Regions from separate parts of the Oerskovia sp. NPDC057915 genome, predicted to be linked through region 3. Evidence: predicted binding sites of a transcription regulator. Region 3 holds the regulator's gene; each other region holds the start of a gene.

Region 1 (4,135 bases), on a different contig from region 3:
GCCGAGCTGCTCCCGCAGGAAGCGGTAGTGGATCGCCGCCATGTGGGCGGCCTGGGCGTTGTTCGCGGAGCCGCCGTGGCCGCCCTCGACGTTCTCGTAGTACGTCACGTCCTTGCCGGCTGCGAGCATCTTCGCGGCGAGCTTGCGCGCGTGCCCGGGGTGGACCCGGTCGTCCTTGGTCGACGTCGTGAAGAGCACGGGCGGGTACTCGCGGTCGGCGTCGAACAGGTGGTAGGGCGAGAACGTCCTGATGAACTCCCACTGCTCGGGGTCGTCCGGGTCGCCGTACTCGGCGGCCCACGACGCCCCCGCGAGCAGGTGCGTGTAGCGCAGCATGTCGAGCAGCGGGACGCCCACGATCACGGCGCCGAAGAGCTCGGGGTACTGCGTGAGCATGTTGCCTGCGAGGAGCCCGCCGTTCGAGCGCCCCTCCATGCCGAGGTGCTCGGGGGTCGTGATGCCGCGGGCCACGAGGTCACGAGCGACGGCCGCGAAGTCCTCGTAGGCCTTGTGGCGCTTGGCCTTGAGGGCTGCCTGGTGCCAGGCCGGGCCGTACTCGCCGCCACCGCGGATGTTCGCGACGACGTACACGCCGCCGTCGGCGAGCCAGGCCCGTCCGAGCCCGCCCGAGTAGCCCGGGGTCAGCGAGACCTCGAAGCCGCCGTAGCCGTACAGCAGCGTGGGTGCGGCGCCCACGGGGGCGGCGTCGGTCCCGGCGACCGAGCCGGCCCCCGGGCGGACGAGGTCCTCCCGCCCGACGACGAAGTACGGGACGCGCGTGCCGTCGTCGGACACCGCGAAGTGCTGGTCGATGACCAGGCCCTGCGCGTCGAAGAACGCGGGGCTCGACTTGAGGACCTCGGGGGCGGTGCCCGCCCCGACCGACAGGAGCGAGAGCGTCGAGGGCGTGAGGTAGTCGGTCGTGACGAGCCAGACGTCGTCGCTCTCCTCGGAGTCGACCGCGCCCACGACGACCGTGCCGATGGTCGGCAGGCCGGGCAGCTCGCTGCGGGGCCATCCACGGTCCTGCGCGTCGGCGTCCGCCCCCGTGCCCGAGGGGGGCGGCGTCAGCACGTGGAGGCGGTTCTTGACGTCCTCCAGGACGTTGACCACGAGGTGGTGCGCGGTCCACGTGGCGCCGGCGAGCGACGTCGTGGGCGTGGGCTCGAACAGGACGGTGAAGTCGCGCGACCCCGCGAGGAAGTCCTCGAAGCGGGCCGCGAGCAGCGACCCCGCGAGGTATGTCGCGCCGCCGACCGCCCAGTCGTCGCGCAGCTCGACGAGCATCCACTCACGCTTGACGCCGACCTCGGCCGAGCGGGGGACGTCGATCTTGACGAGGTGCTCGTCGGGGGTGCCCGCGTCCTGGACGAGGTAGGTCTCGGAGTCGTAGAACGCGATCGAGCGGCCCACGAAGTCGCGCTCGAAGCCGGGGGAGTGGGTGCGCCAGCCGAAGATGTACATGTCCTCGGGCTCGCCCTCGTACACGACCGTGGCCTCGGCGAGCGGGGTGCCGCGGCGCCAGCGCTTGACGATCCGGGGGTACCCCGAGGGGGTCATCGAGCCCGGTCCGAAGTCGGTGTAGACGTAGACGGTCTCGGCGTCGATCCAGCCGAGCCCGCCCTTGGACTCCTCGCGGTGGAACCCGCCGTCCTCGGGGGCGACGAACTGCTTCGTGACGAGGTCGAACTCGCGGGTCACGTCGGCGTCGGAGCCGCCGGGGGACAGGTCGACGAGGGCGTGGCGCCACTCGCCGCCGGGGGCGGGGCGCAGGACGCTCGCACCGTGCCAGACCCAGCTCTGGCCCTCGGCCTCGCCCAGGGCGTCGAGGTCGAGCACGAGCTCCCACTCGGGGTGGTCGGTGCGGTACGAGTCGAGCGTCGTGCGGCGCCAGACGCCGCGCTCGTGCTGCGCGTCGCGCCAGAAGTTGTAGTAGTGCTCGCCGATCTTCGAGACGTCGGGGATCTTGTCGTCGGAGTCGAGGACCTCGCGGATCGCCTGCTCGGTCGCGGTGAACTCGCTCGTGGCCTCGATCGTCGCGGCGGTCTCGGCGTTGCGGCCCTGGACCCAGGTGAGCGCCTCGCGGCCCTCGACCTCTTCGAGCCACAGGTACGGGTCGTGCGGCGTGGTCGGCTGTCCGGCGGGCGTGTCGGTCACGACGTTCTCAGCGCTCATGCGAACACACTAGGCGACCGATCCGCGGGGCCGGGCATGCATAGATCCGTGCGGGAGCGGCGCGCGCGAGGTGCGTTCCGGGTCACGCCCTGCTGCCACTTGCATCTATCCGTACCTTGTGAAATCATTCACAAGCAAGGGAAAGACACACGCAGACCCGGCCGCTCGGGTCACTGGAGGAGCAACGTGAGCAGCACGAGCAAGGCCCCCGTCAAGGCCCCCGCCGGAGTCACCGAGATCGACGCCCTCGTCGACCGTGGCCTCAAGGCGCTCAAGCAGTACGACGCCTTCACCCAGGAGGACATCGACCGCATCGTGAAGAAGGCGTCCGTCGCGGCGCTCCACGAGCACGGCCGCCTCGCGCAGCTCGCGGTCGAGGAGACCGGGCGCGGCGTCTTCGAGGACAAGGCCACCAAGAACATCTTCGCGTGCGAGCACGTGCCGAACTCGATGGCCAACCTCAAGACGGTCGGCGTCATCGGGCGCGACGAGCTCACGGGCATCGTCGAGATCGCCGAGCCGGTCGGCGTGGTCGCGGGCATCACCCCGGTCACCAACCCGACCTCGACCGCGATCTTCAAGTCGCTCATCGCGCTCAAGACGCGCAACCCCATCATCTTCGCGTTCCACCCCAGCGCCCAGAAGTGCTCGGTCGCCGCAGCCCGCATCGTGCGGGACGCCGCCGTGGCCGAGGGCGCGCCCGAGGACTGCATCCAGTGGGTCGAGCAGCCCTCGCTCGAGGCGACCTCGGCGCTCATGAACAACGACGGCGTCTCGCTGATCCTCGCCACCGGCGGCAACGCGATGGTCCGCGCCGCCTACTCGGCCGGCAAGCCGGCCCTCGGCGTCGGTGCGGGCAACGTCCCCGCCTACATCGAGAAGACCGCCAAGCTCGGCCGTGCCGTCAACGACGTGGTCCTGTCCAAGGGCTTCGACAACGGCATGGTGTGCGCCTCGGAGCAGGCCGTCATCCTCGACACCGAGATCTACGACGCGGCCCTGGCCGAGTTCGCCCACATGCACGCCTACCTCGCGAACCCCGAGGAGAAGGCGATGCTCGAGCGCTTCATCTTCGGCGTCGAGGCGGGCGGCGCGAACTGTGCCGGTGCCAAGCTCAACGCCTCGATCGTCGGCAAGAGCCCCCAGTGGATCGCGGAGCAGGCAGGCTTCTCGGTCCCCGACGGCACGTCGATCATCCTCGCGGAGTGCAGCCAGGTCGGCCCCGCCGAGCCCCTGACGCGCGAGAAGCTCAGCCCCGTCCTCGCGGTGCTGCGTGCCGAGTCGACCGACCACGGCATCTCGCTCGCCGAGCAGATGGTGGAGTTCGACGGCCTGGGCCACTCGGGTGCGATCCACACCGAGGACAAGGCCATCGCGGAGGAGTTCGGCCAGCGCGTCAAGGCCGTCCGCATCCTCTGGAACCAGCCGTCGGCGCTGGGCGGCATCGGTGACATCTACAACGCTCTGATCCCGTCGCTGACCCTCGGTTGCGGCTCCTACGGGCACAACTCGGTGTCGAACAACGTGTCGGCCGTCAACCTCGTCAACGTCAAGCGGATCGGACGTCGTAACAACAACATGCAGTGGTTCAAGATCCCGCCGAAGACGTACTTCGAGCCGAACTCGATCCAGTACCTGGCCCAGATGCCCGACGTCGAGCGCGTCACCATCGTCACGGACAAGGTCATGAGCCAGATCGGGATCGTCGACAAGGTCCTCGACGTCCTGGGGCGCCGCCCGAACAAGGTCTCGATCCAGATCATGGACCAGGTCGAGCCCGAGCCGAGCGTCGAGACGGTCGAGAAGGGCGCGGAGATGATGCGCGACTTCAAGCCCGACACGATCGTCGCGATCGGCGGCGGGTCGCCCATGGACGCCGCGAAGGTCATGTGGCTCAAGTACGAGCACCCGGAGATGGCGTTCTCGGACCTGCGCGAGAAGTTCTTCGACGTCCGCAAGC
Region 2 (4,135 bases), on a different contig from region 3:
GCGGCGGCCGTCGGTACGTTCGACGCGGCGTGAGGTCAGCGCGCGCCGACCGCCTCCTCCGAGGGGCCCGCGGAGGCGGAGAGCGAGTCGAGCTCGGTCGCCTCCCACGTGGCCTGGCCGAGGCTCGGGATCATGGCGCCGAGCGCGGGGCGCCACGTGGCGAACTGCTGCGGGAAGCAGCGCTCGAGCACGTCGATCATCGCGGGGACCGCGGTCGAGGCGCCCGGCGAGGCGCCGAGCAGGCCGGCGATCGAGCCGTCCGCGGCCGCGATGACCTCGGTGCCGAACTCGAGCACGCCGCCCTTGGCCGGGTCCTTCTTGATGACCTGGACACGCTGGCCCGCGGTGATCTTCTCCCAGTCCTTGGGGTGGGCCGTGGGCATGAAGGCCTGGAGGGCCGTGAACTTGGCCTCGGGGCTCGCGACGAGCTGGCCGATCAGGTACTGCGTGAGGTCGATGTTCTTGAGTCCCGCACCGAGCATGGACCCGATGTTGTGGGTCCGCAGCGACGTGAAGAGGTCGAGCAGCGAGCCCTTCTTGAGGTACTTGGGGCTGAACCCGGCGTAGGGGCCGAACATCAGGTACGTCTTGCCGTCGACCACGCGCGTGTCGAGGTGCGGGACGGACATGGGCGGCGAGCCGACGTCGGCCTTGCCGTAGACCTTGGCCTGGTGCTGGGCGACGATCTCCGGGTTGTCGGTGCGCAGGAACTCACCGCTGATGGGGAAGCCGCCGTAGCCCTTGGCCTCCTTGATGCCGGCCTTCTGCAGCAGCGGCAGCGCGCCACCGCCTGCGCCGACGAACACGAAGCGGGCGTTGACCGTGCGGGGCCCCTGCTTGGCGTTCCAGGACACGTCCTTGACGGTGACGTCCCAGGTGCCGTCCTTGCGCTTCGTGAGGCGGTTGACCTCGTGCTGGAGGTTGAGCTCGACGTCGTTCGCCGTGAGGAAGTCGAAGAGCTGCGTCGTCAGCGCGCCGAAGTCGACGTCCGTGCCGCTCGTCGCGCGGGTCGCGGCGACGGCCTCGTCGCCGTCCCGGTCGAGGACCAGCAGGGGGGCCCACTGGGCGATGACCGCGGGGTCGTCGGTGAACTCGAGCTCGCTGAACAGCGGGTGGGCGCTCAGCGCGGTGAAGCGGCGCTTGAGGTAGTCCACGTTGGCCGCGCCGCGCACGAATGTCATGTGCGGGGTGTGGCTGATGAAGCTCGCGGGCTCGGGGAGGTGGCCCCCGGTGAGCAGGTGGTGCCAGAACTCGCGCGACACCTCGAACTGCTCGTTGATCGCGACCGCCTTGGAGATCTCGACGGTCCCGTCGGCCTTCTCGGGGGTGTAGTTCAGCTCGCAGAGCGCAGCGTGGCCGGTGCCAGCGTTGTTCCACGGGTTGGAGGACTCCTGGGCTACCGCGTCGAGGCGCTCGAAGACCTTGATGGTCCACGTGGGCTCGAGGAGCTTCAGGAGGGCGCCGAGGGTCGCACTCATGATGCCGCCGCCGATGAGGGCTACGTCGATGGTGTTCTGACCCGTTGTCTTCTTAGTCGCCACCGCTCGATTTTACGCTTGTGAAGGAGTGCACATGCTGTGCCGTCCGTCACGGTCGTGCGTCACACTTTTTCGGGACCAAGGTCCCTGGACGTCCCGCCCTAGGTCCCCGCGACGCGCTGATCTGGCGTTTTGACCAGAAACCTCGTATCTATGCGCCAGGATGGTCCTGACGGTCGCACTCGCCCCCCGTGACCCGACTCGCCCCGTACCCGCCCGACCCTTCTCGTGAGGCCCCCCACATGAGCACTCCCACCCCCGGCCGCGTCGTGGTGGTCGGCGCCGGCATGGTCGCCCACCGGTTCGTGAGCCAGATGATCGCACGCTCCCCCGAGGGGGCGTGGCACGTGTCCGTCGTCGGGGACGAGGACCGTGCCCCGTACGACCGCGTGCACCTGTCCGAGTACTTCACGGGACGCTCGGCGGACGACCTGACGATGGAGCCCTCGGTCTGGGCGGACCCGCGCACGGAGCTCGTCACGGGCGACGCGGTCGCGAGCGTGGACCGCGAGACGCGGACCGTCACGACCAGGTCCGGGCGCGTGCTCGCGTACGACCACCTGGTCCTGGCCACGGGCTCCTGGGCCTGGACGCCCCGCACCGAGGGCACCGACCTGCCGGGCGTCTTCAGCTACCGCACCCTGGCCGACCTCGAAGGGCTGCGCGAGTACGTCGAGCTGCGCACCGCGCGCCTGGGGCGCCCGCTGCACGGCGTCGTCGTCGGGGGAGGCGTGCTGGGCCTCGAGGCTGCGGCCGCGCTCCAGACCCTCGGCGCCGCCGCGACGGTCGTGGAGTTCGCCGACCGGCTCATGAGCGTCCAGCTCGACGACGCGGGCGGCGAGGCGCTGCGCGTGCTCGTGACCGACCGTGGGATCGAGGTCCGCACGTCGACCGGTGCCACGGGGCTCACGGCCGCGGGCGACGGCGCGGTGGGCGGCATGGACCTGTCGGATGGGTCGCGCGTCCCCGCCGACGTCGTGATCTTCTCGACCGGCATCCGTCCCCGCGACCGTGTCGCGCGCGAGGCGGGCCTCGCGATCGGCGAGCGCGGCGGCGTCGTCGTCGGTGCGGCGTGCCACACCTCGGACCCGGCCGTGTGGGCCATCGGCGAGTGCGCGTCGTTCGAGGACCAGTGCGTGGGTCTGGTCGCCCCGGGCAACGCCATGGCCGACGTCGTCGTCGACCGCCTGCTGGGCGGTGTCTCGACGTACTCGCCGGCGCCCGAGGGGACCAAGCTCAAGGGCGTGGACGTCGAGGCCGCGAGCTTCGGCGACGTGTTCGGGCTGACGCCGGGCGCGCTCGAGGTCACGTTCGCGGACCCGGTCGCGCGGACCTACCGCAAGCTCGTCGTCTCGGACGACGCACGGACCCTGCTCGGCGGCGTCTTCGTGGGCGACGCGGCCCTCTACTCGTCGCTGCGCCCCCTGCTGGGGCGCTCGCTGGGCGCCGACCCGTCGGCGTTCCTCGCCCCGGAGGGCGGCGCACCGGTGCTCGGCGGCGACCTGCCCGACGACGTCGTGGTCTGCTCGTGCGCGAACGTCACCGCCGGGACGGTCCGCGGGGCGGTGACCGAGCACGGCTGCACGAGCCTGGGCGAGGTCAAGGCCTGCACCAAGGCGGGGACCGTGTGCGGGTCGTGCGTGCCTGTGCTGACCAAGATCGTCAACACGACGCTCGAGGCCGCCGGCGTCACGGTGTCGAACGCGATGTGCGAGCACTTCACGATGTCGCGCGCCGAGCTCTTCGCGCTCGTGCGCCAGGACGGGCTGCGCACCTTCACCCAGATCGTCGCGGCGCACGGCACGGGTCGCGGCTGCGTGGTCTGCAAGCCCGTCGTCGCCTCGATCCTCGCGTCGCTGTGGGGCGGGTACATCCTCGACGGCGAGCAGGCCGCGCTCCAGGACACCAACGACCGCGCGCTGGCCAACCTGCAGAAGGACGGCACGTACTCGGTGGTCCCGCGCGTCCCGGCGGGAGAGATCACGCCCGAGAAGCTCATCGTGATCGGGCAGGTCGCGCAGGACTTCGGCCTGTACACGCGCGTGACGGGCGCCCAGCGCATCGGGCTCTTCGGGGCGCGGATCGACCAGCTCCCGGAGATCTGGCGCCGTCTGGTCGACGCGGGCATGGAGTCGGGGCAGGCGTACGGCAAGTCGCTGCGCGCGGTGAAGTCGTGCGTCGGCTCGTCCTGGTGCCGGTTCGGGGTGCAGGACTCGGTGGGCATGGCCGTTCGTCTCGAGCTCCGTTACCGGGGGCTGCGCTCGCCGCACAAGTTCAAGATCGGCGTCTCGGGCTGTGCGCGAGAGTGCGCCGAGGCGCGGGGCAAGGACGTGGGCGTGATCGCGACCGAGAAGGGCTGGAACGTGTACGTGGGCGGCAACGGCGGCTTCTCGCCCCGTCACGCCGAGCTGCTCGCCGAGGACCTCGACGACGAGACGCTCGTCGCGGTGGTCGACCGTTTCCTCGCGTACTACGTGCGGACCGCTGACCGCCTGCAGCGCACGGCCCCGTGGGTCGCGGACTTCCCCGGGGGGATCGTCGAGCTGCGCAAGGTCCTGGTCGAGGACTCGCTGGGCATCGCGGCCGACCTCGAGGCC
Region 3 (4,135 bases):
GTGCGTCGGGGTTGATGGCGCACGGGTGGCCGACGGCCTGCATCATGGTCACGTCGTTGAGCGAGTCGCCGTACGCGTAGGACGCCGACAGGTCGATCCCGTGCCGTTCCGCGAGCTCGCGCACGCCCGCGGCCTTGGCCCGCCCGTGCATCATGTCGCCCACGAGCCGCCCCGTGTAGAGGCCCTCCTCGTGCTCGGCGACCGTGCCGAGCGCCCCCGTCGCCCCGAGACGACGCGCGATGAGCTGCCCGATCTCGAGCGGCGTCGCGGAGACGAGCCACACCTGGTGACCGGCCGCGATGTGCTCGTCGAGGAGCTTCTGGGTGCCGGGGTAGATGCGCAGCGCGAGGACCTGGTCGTAGACCTCCTCGCCGATCGCGACGACCTCCGCGACCGAACGCCCCGCGACGAGGTCGAGGGCCCGGGTGCGGACCTGGTCGATCTGGCGCTTGTTCTCCCCGAGCAGGAGGTAGCGCGCCTGGTGGAACGCGAAGGTCACGAGGTCCGGGGTCGAGAAGAAGCCGCGCTGGTACAGCGCCCGGGCCAGGTGGAACGAGCTGGCGCCGCGGATGATGGTGTTGTCGACGTCGAAGAAGGCTGCCGTGGGATGGGTGGACCCAGGAGCAGACGTCGGCATGCCGTCCACTCTATCGGCGCGCGCAGACCCTTGCCGACGACGCCCGCCGGGCACGGTCGCCGGACGGGCGGCAGGAGCGGGTGTCCGAGATGCGTAGGCTGGGGTCGTGAGCCCCGCAGATCCCGCCGCAGGACAGGTTCCTGAGACCGCCGCCGGACGTGACGCAGACCAGGCCACGAGCGCGCCCGCGCGCGTCGTGCTCTACGGCCGCGTCGGGTGCCACCTGTGCGAGGACGCCCGCGAGGTGGTCGGGGCGGTGTGCGCCGACCAGGGCGTGGCCTGGACCGAGGTCGACGTGGACTCCGACCCGTCCGGCGCCCTCGCGGCGCAGTACGGTGACTACGTCCCCGTCGTGACGGTGGACGGCGTCCAGCAGGGGTTCTGGCAGGTCGACGGAGCGAGGCTCGCCAGAGCGCTCTCGCGGCGACGCGCCACCGGCTGACGTTCCGTCCCCGGGGGCCGAGCCTGGGATGATCCGAGACAGCAGGACAGCGAGAGCGTCAGCGACGACGACACGACGAAGCATGGGTGGTTCGGGTGGCAGAGACCCTGGGTGATACCGGAATTCCGGGCGCGACGGTGGCGCGGCTTCCCGCGTACCTGCGCGCCCTGCGCGATCTCGAGGGGCGTGGCGTCGAGACGACGTCGTCGACCGAGCTCGCGGAGCTCGCGGGCGTCGGGTCCGCGCAGCTGCGCAAGGACCTGTCCTTCCTGGGGTCCTACGGCACGCGTGGCGTGGGCTACGTCGTCGACTCGCTCGCGACGTACATCACGTCGGCGCTGGGGGTCGAGGACGAGCACAGGATCGCGATCGTCGGCATCGGTTCCCTGGGGCACGCCCTGGCGAACTACTCGGGCTACGGCACGCGCGGGTTCGAGGTCGCGGCCCTGCTCGACGCCTCGCCCGACGTGGTCGGCACCGAGGCCGCGGGGCTCGTGATCGAGCACGTCGACGCGCTCGAGGAGGTCTTCGCCCGCGAGAACGTGACGATCGTGGTCCTCGCGACCCCGGCACACGTGGCCCAGGACGTCGCGGAGCGGGTCGTCGAGGCGGGGGTCCGGGAGATCCTGAACTTCGCGCCGCGCGCGCTCCAGCTCCCGGAGGACGTGATCGTGCGGTCGGTCGACGTGGGCAGCGAGCTGCAGATCCTGGCGTTCCACGCGCAGGCGCGGGCGCTCGCGAACCGCGGCAGGGGCGAGGAGGACCGGGGGGCCGGGACGCAGAGCGCGGGCGCCTAGCCTCGCAGGCTGCGGCCGGACCGGACGCGGCGTGCGACGCCGTCGGGCCTCGGGTCGCCGTGCCCCAGCGCCCGCCGGCTGCCCGCCGACTGCCCGCCGGCTGCCCGCCGGCTGCCCGCCGGCTCGTGACAGCACAGGAGCCGGCGACCCGTGACGGGTCGCCGGCTCCTGGCGTACCGGGCCGCGGACGCGGTGGCCGGTCAGGGGCGAGAGGCTCAGGCCTGCTTGATCGCCGAGAGGTCGAGCGCGATCTTGATCTTGTCGCCGACGAGCACGCCGCCGGCCTCGAGGGCCACGTTCCAGGTCAGGCCGAACTCCTTGCGGGAGATCTCGGTCTCGGCCTCGAACCCGGCGCGCGAGTTGCCGTACGCGTCGACGGCGGTGCCCGTGAACTCGGTCTCGAGCTTGACCGGCTTGGTCACGCCGTTGATGGTCAGGTCGCCCGCGATGACGAAGTCGTCGTCGTCGGCCTCGACCGCGGTCGAGACGAAGTTCCAGGTGGGGTTCTTCTCGGCGTCCCAGAAGTCGGCCGACTGGAGGTGGCCGTCGCGACCTGCGTCGCCGGTGTTGACGGACTTGGCGTCGATCGCCGCGACGACGTTGGACGACTCGACGTCGTCACCGACGGTGAGCGTGCCCTCGGCGATCGCGAGCGAGCCGCGGACCTTGGAGATGCCTGCGTGGCGGACCGTGAAGGTCGCCTGCGAGTGCGAGGGGTCGATCGCGTAGGTGCCTGCGGTCAGTCCGGCGGGAAGGGTCGTGGCCATGGGTGCTCTCCTGTGGAAGTCGTGGTGCGTGTGCGTCAGGCGCGCCGTCCGACGTGCCATTAGTTGAAGATTCAACTTCATACGAACGCATCAACGCAAGCCCCCGCCCCTCTATTCCCTGGTGGGCGGACCAGTTCTCGGATGGGAGACTGGGACGGTTGTTCGGACGGTGGGGGCGTGGCGGATGAAGGCGGAGATGACGGTTCAGCAGGACAGGCGCGCGGTCGCGCCGCAGGACGCGCCCTGGCTCGACGCGGGGCAGCAGCACTCGTGGCGCCAGTACCTCGACGGCACGGCCCGGTTCGTCGAGGCCCTGAGCAGGGACCACGAGGAGCACTCGGCCCTCACGCTCGGCGAGTACGAGCTGCTCGTGCGGCTCTCCGAGGCCCGCGACCACACCATGCGCATGTCCGCCCTGGCCGACGGCCTCGCCCGGTCCCGGTCCCGCGTCACGCACACCGTGCACCGCATGGAGCAGCGAGGGCTGGTCCGGCGCTCCGCGAGCGAGACCGACCGACGGGGGGTGAACTGCGTCATGACCGACGCAGGCTACGCCGAGCTCGTCGCCTCCGCGCCGGGGCACGTCCGGGCGGTACGCCGCTTCATGGTCGACGTCCTGACCCCCGAGCAGTTCCGCAGCCTCGGCGAGGCCATGGCCGCGATCGCCGCGGCCTGCCAGGACGCGGACGCGCGCGAGGACCGGTAGCGCGCGAGGACCGGTGGTCGCAGACGTCCCGACGCAGGGCGCCTGTGTCGGGGAGCACGCCGTCTGCGTGCACCGTGCGGGCAGAACTTTGGGACACTGGTCCCCATGGTCGCAACCACGGTCCACCTCATGCGTCACGGTGAAGTCTTCAACCCGGACGGCATCCTCTACGGTCGAATCCCCGGCTACCACCTCTCGGAGCTCGGGCACACGATGGCGCGTCGCGTCGCGGGGCACCTGTCGGGCAAGCCCGCCGAGGGTGCACCCGCGCTGCCCGACGACGTCGCTCCCGAGCCCTTCGACGTCGCCCTGGTCATCGCCTCCCCGCTCCAGCGGGCGCAGGAGACCGCGACCCCCGTCGCGGAGGCCTTCGGGCTGACCCTCGGGACGGACGAGCGTCTCATCGAGGCGGGCAACCACTTCGAGGGGATGAAGTTCGGCGTGGGCGACGGCTCGCTGCGCCACCCGGGCCACTGGCCGTACCTGTGGAACCCGATGCGTCCGTCGTGGGGCGAGCCGTACAAGCAGCAGGTCGCGCGCATGCACGCCGCGATCCACGACGCCCGCGCACAGGCCGAGGGGCGCGAGGTCGTGCTCGTGAGCCACCAGCTCCCCATCTGGATCTCCCGCCTGGCCTTCGAGGGCAAGCGTCTGTGGCACGACCCCCGCAACCGCCAGTGCTCGCTCGCGTCGCTCACGTCGCTGCGCTTCGACGGCGACCGTCTCGTGGGCATCCACTACACCGAGCCGGTCGCGGACCTGCTGCCCGGGGCCGCGAAGGTCTCG

What was found. Region 3 encodes Rex, which represses fermentation and respiration genes when NADH is low (regulators of the CRP and FNR family bind a similar motif). Its sites were predicted from a motif close to CTTGTGAANNNNTTCACAAG; they were not measured.
Region 1: adhE (bifunctional acetaldehyde-CoA/alcohol dehydrogenase) is a predicted target of Rex. The motif match lies at 2,291-2,310, and genes of this name have one in related genera.
Region 2: mqo (malate dehydrogenase (quinone)) is a predicted target of Rex. The motif match lies at 1,556-1,575, and genes of this name have one in related genera.

What each region holds. Positions count from the first base shown of each region.
Region 1 is NZ_JBHVOS010000027.1:40,420-44,554, reverse strand. It holds gene ACFVQ3_RS16515 (prolyl oligopeptidase family protein) at 1-2,175, opposite strand, end outside; gene adhE (bifunctional acetaldehyde-CoA/alcohol dehydrogenase) at 2,362-4,135, shown strand, end outside.
Region 2 is NZ_JBHVOS010000001.1:196,328-200,462, forward strand. It holds gene mqo (malate dehydrogenase (quinone)) at 36-1,541, opposite strand; gene nirB (nitrite reductase large subunit NirB) at 1,781-4,135, shown strand, end outside.
Region 3 is NZ_JBHVOS010000011.1:61,652-65,786, forward strand. It holds gene ACFVQ3_RS09270 (HAD family phosphatase) at 1-637, opposite strand, end outside; gene ACFVQ3_RS09275 (glutaredoxin family protein) at 744-1,079, shown strand; gene ACFVQ3_RS09280 (redox-sensing transcriptional repressor Rex) at 1,175-1,876, shown strand; gene ACFVQ3_RS09285 (YceI family protein) at 2,092-2,643, opposite strand; gene ACFVQ3_RS09290 (MarR family winged helix-turn-helix transcriptional regulator) at 2,840-3,349, shown strand; gene ACFVQ3_RS09295 (histidine phosphatase family protein) at 3,455-4,135, shown strand, end outside.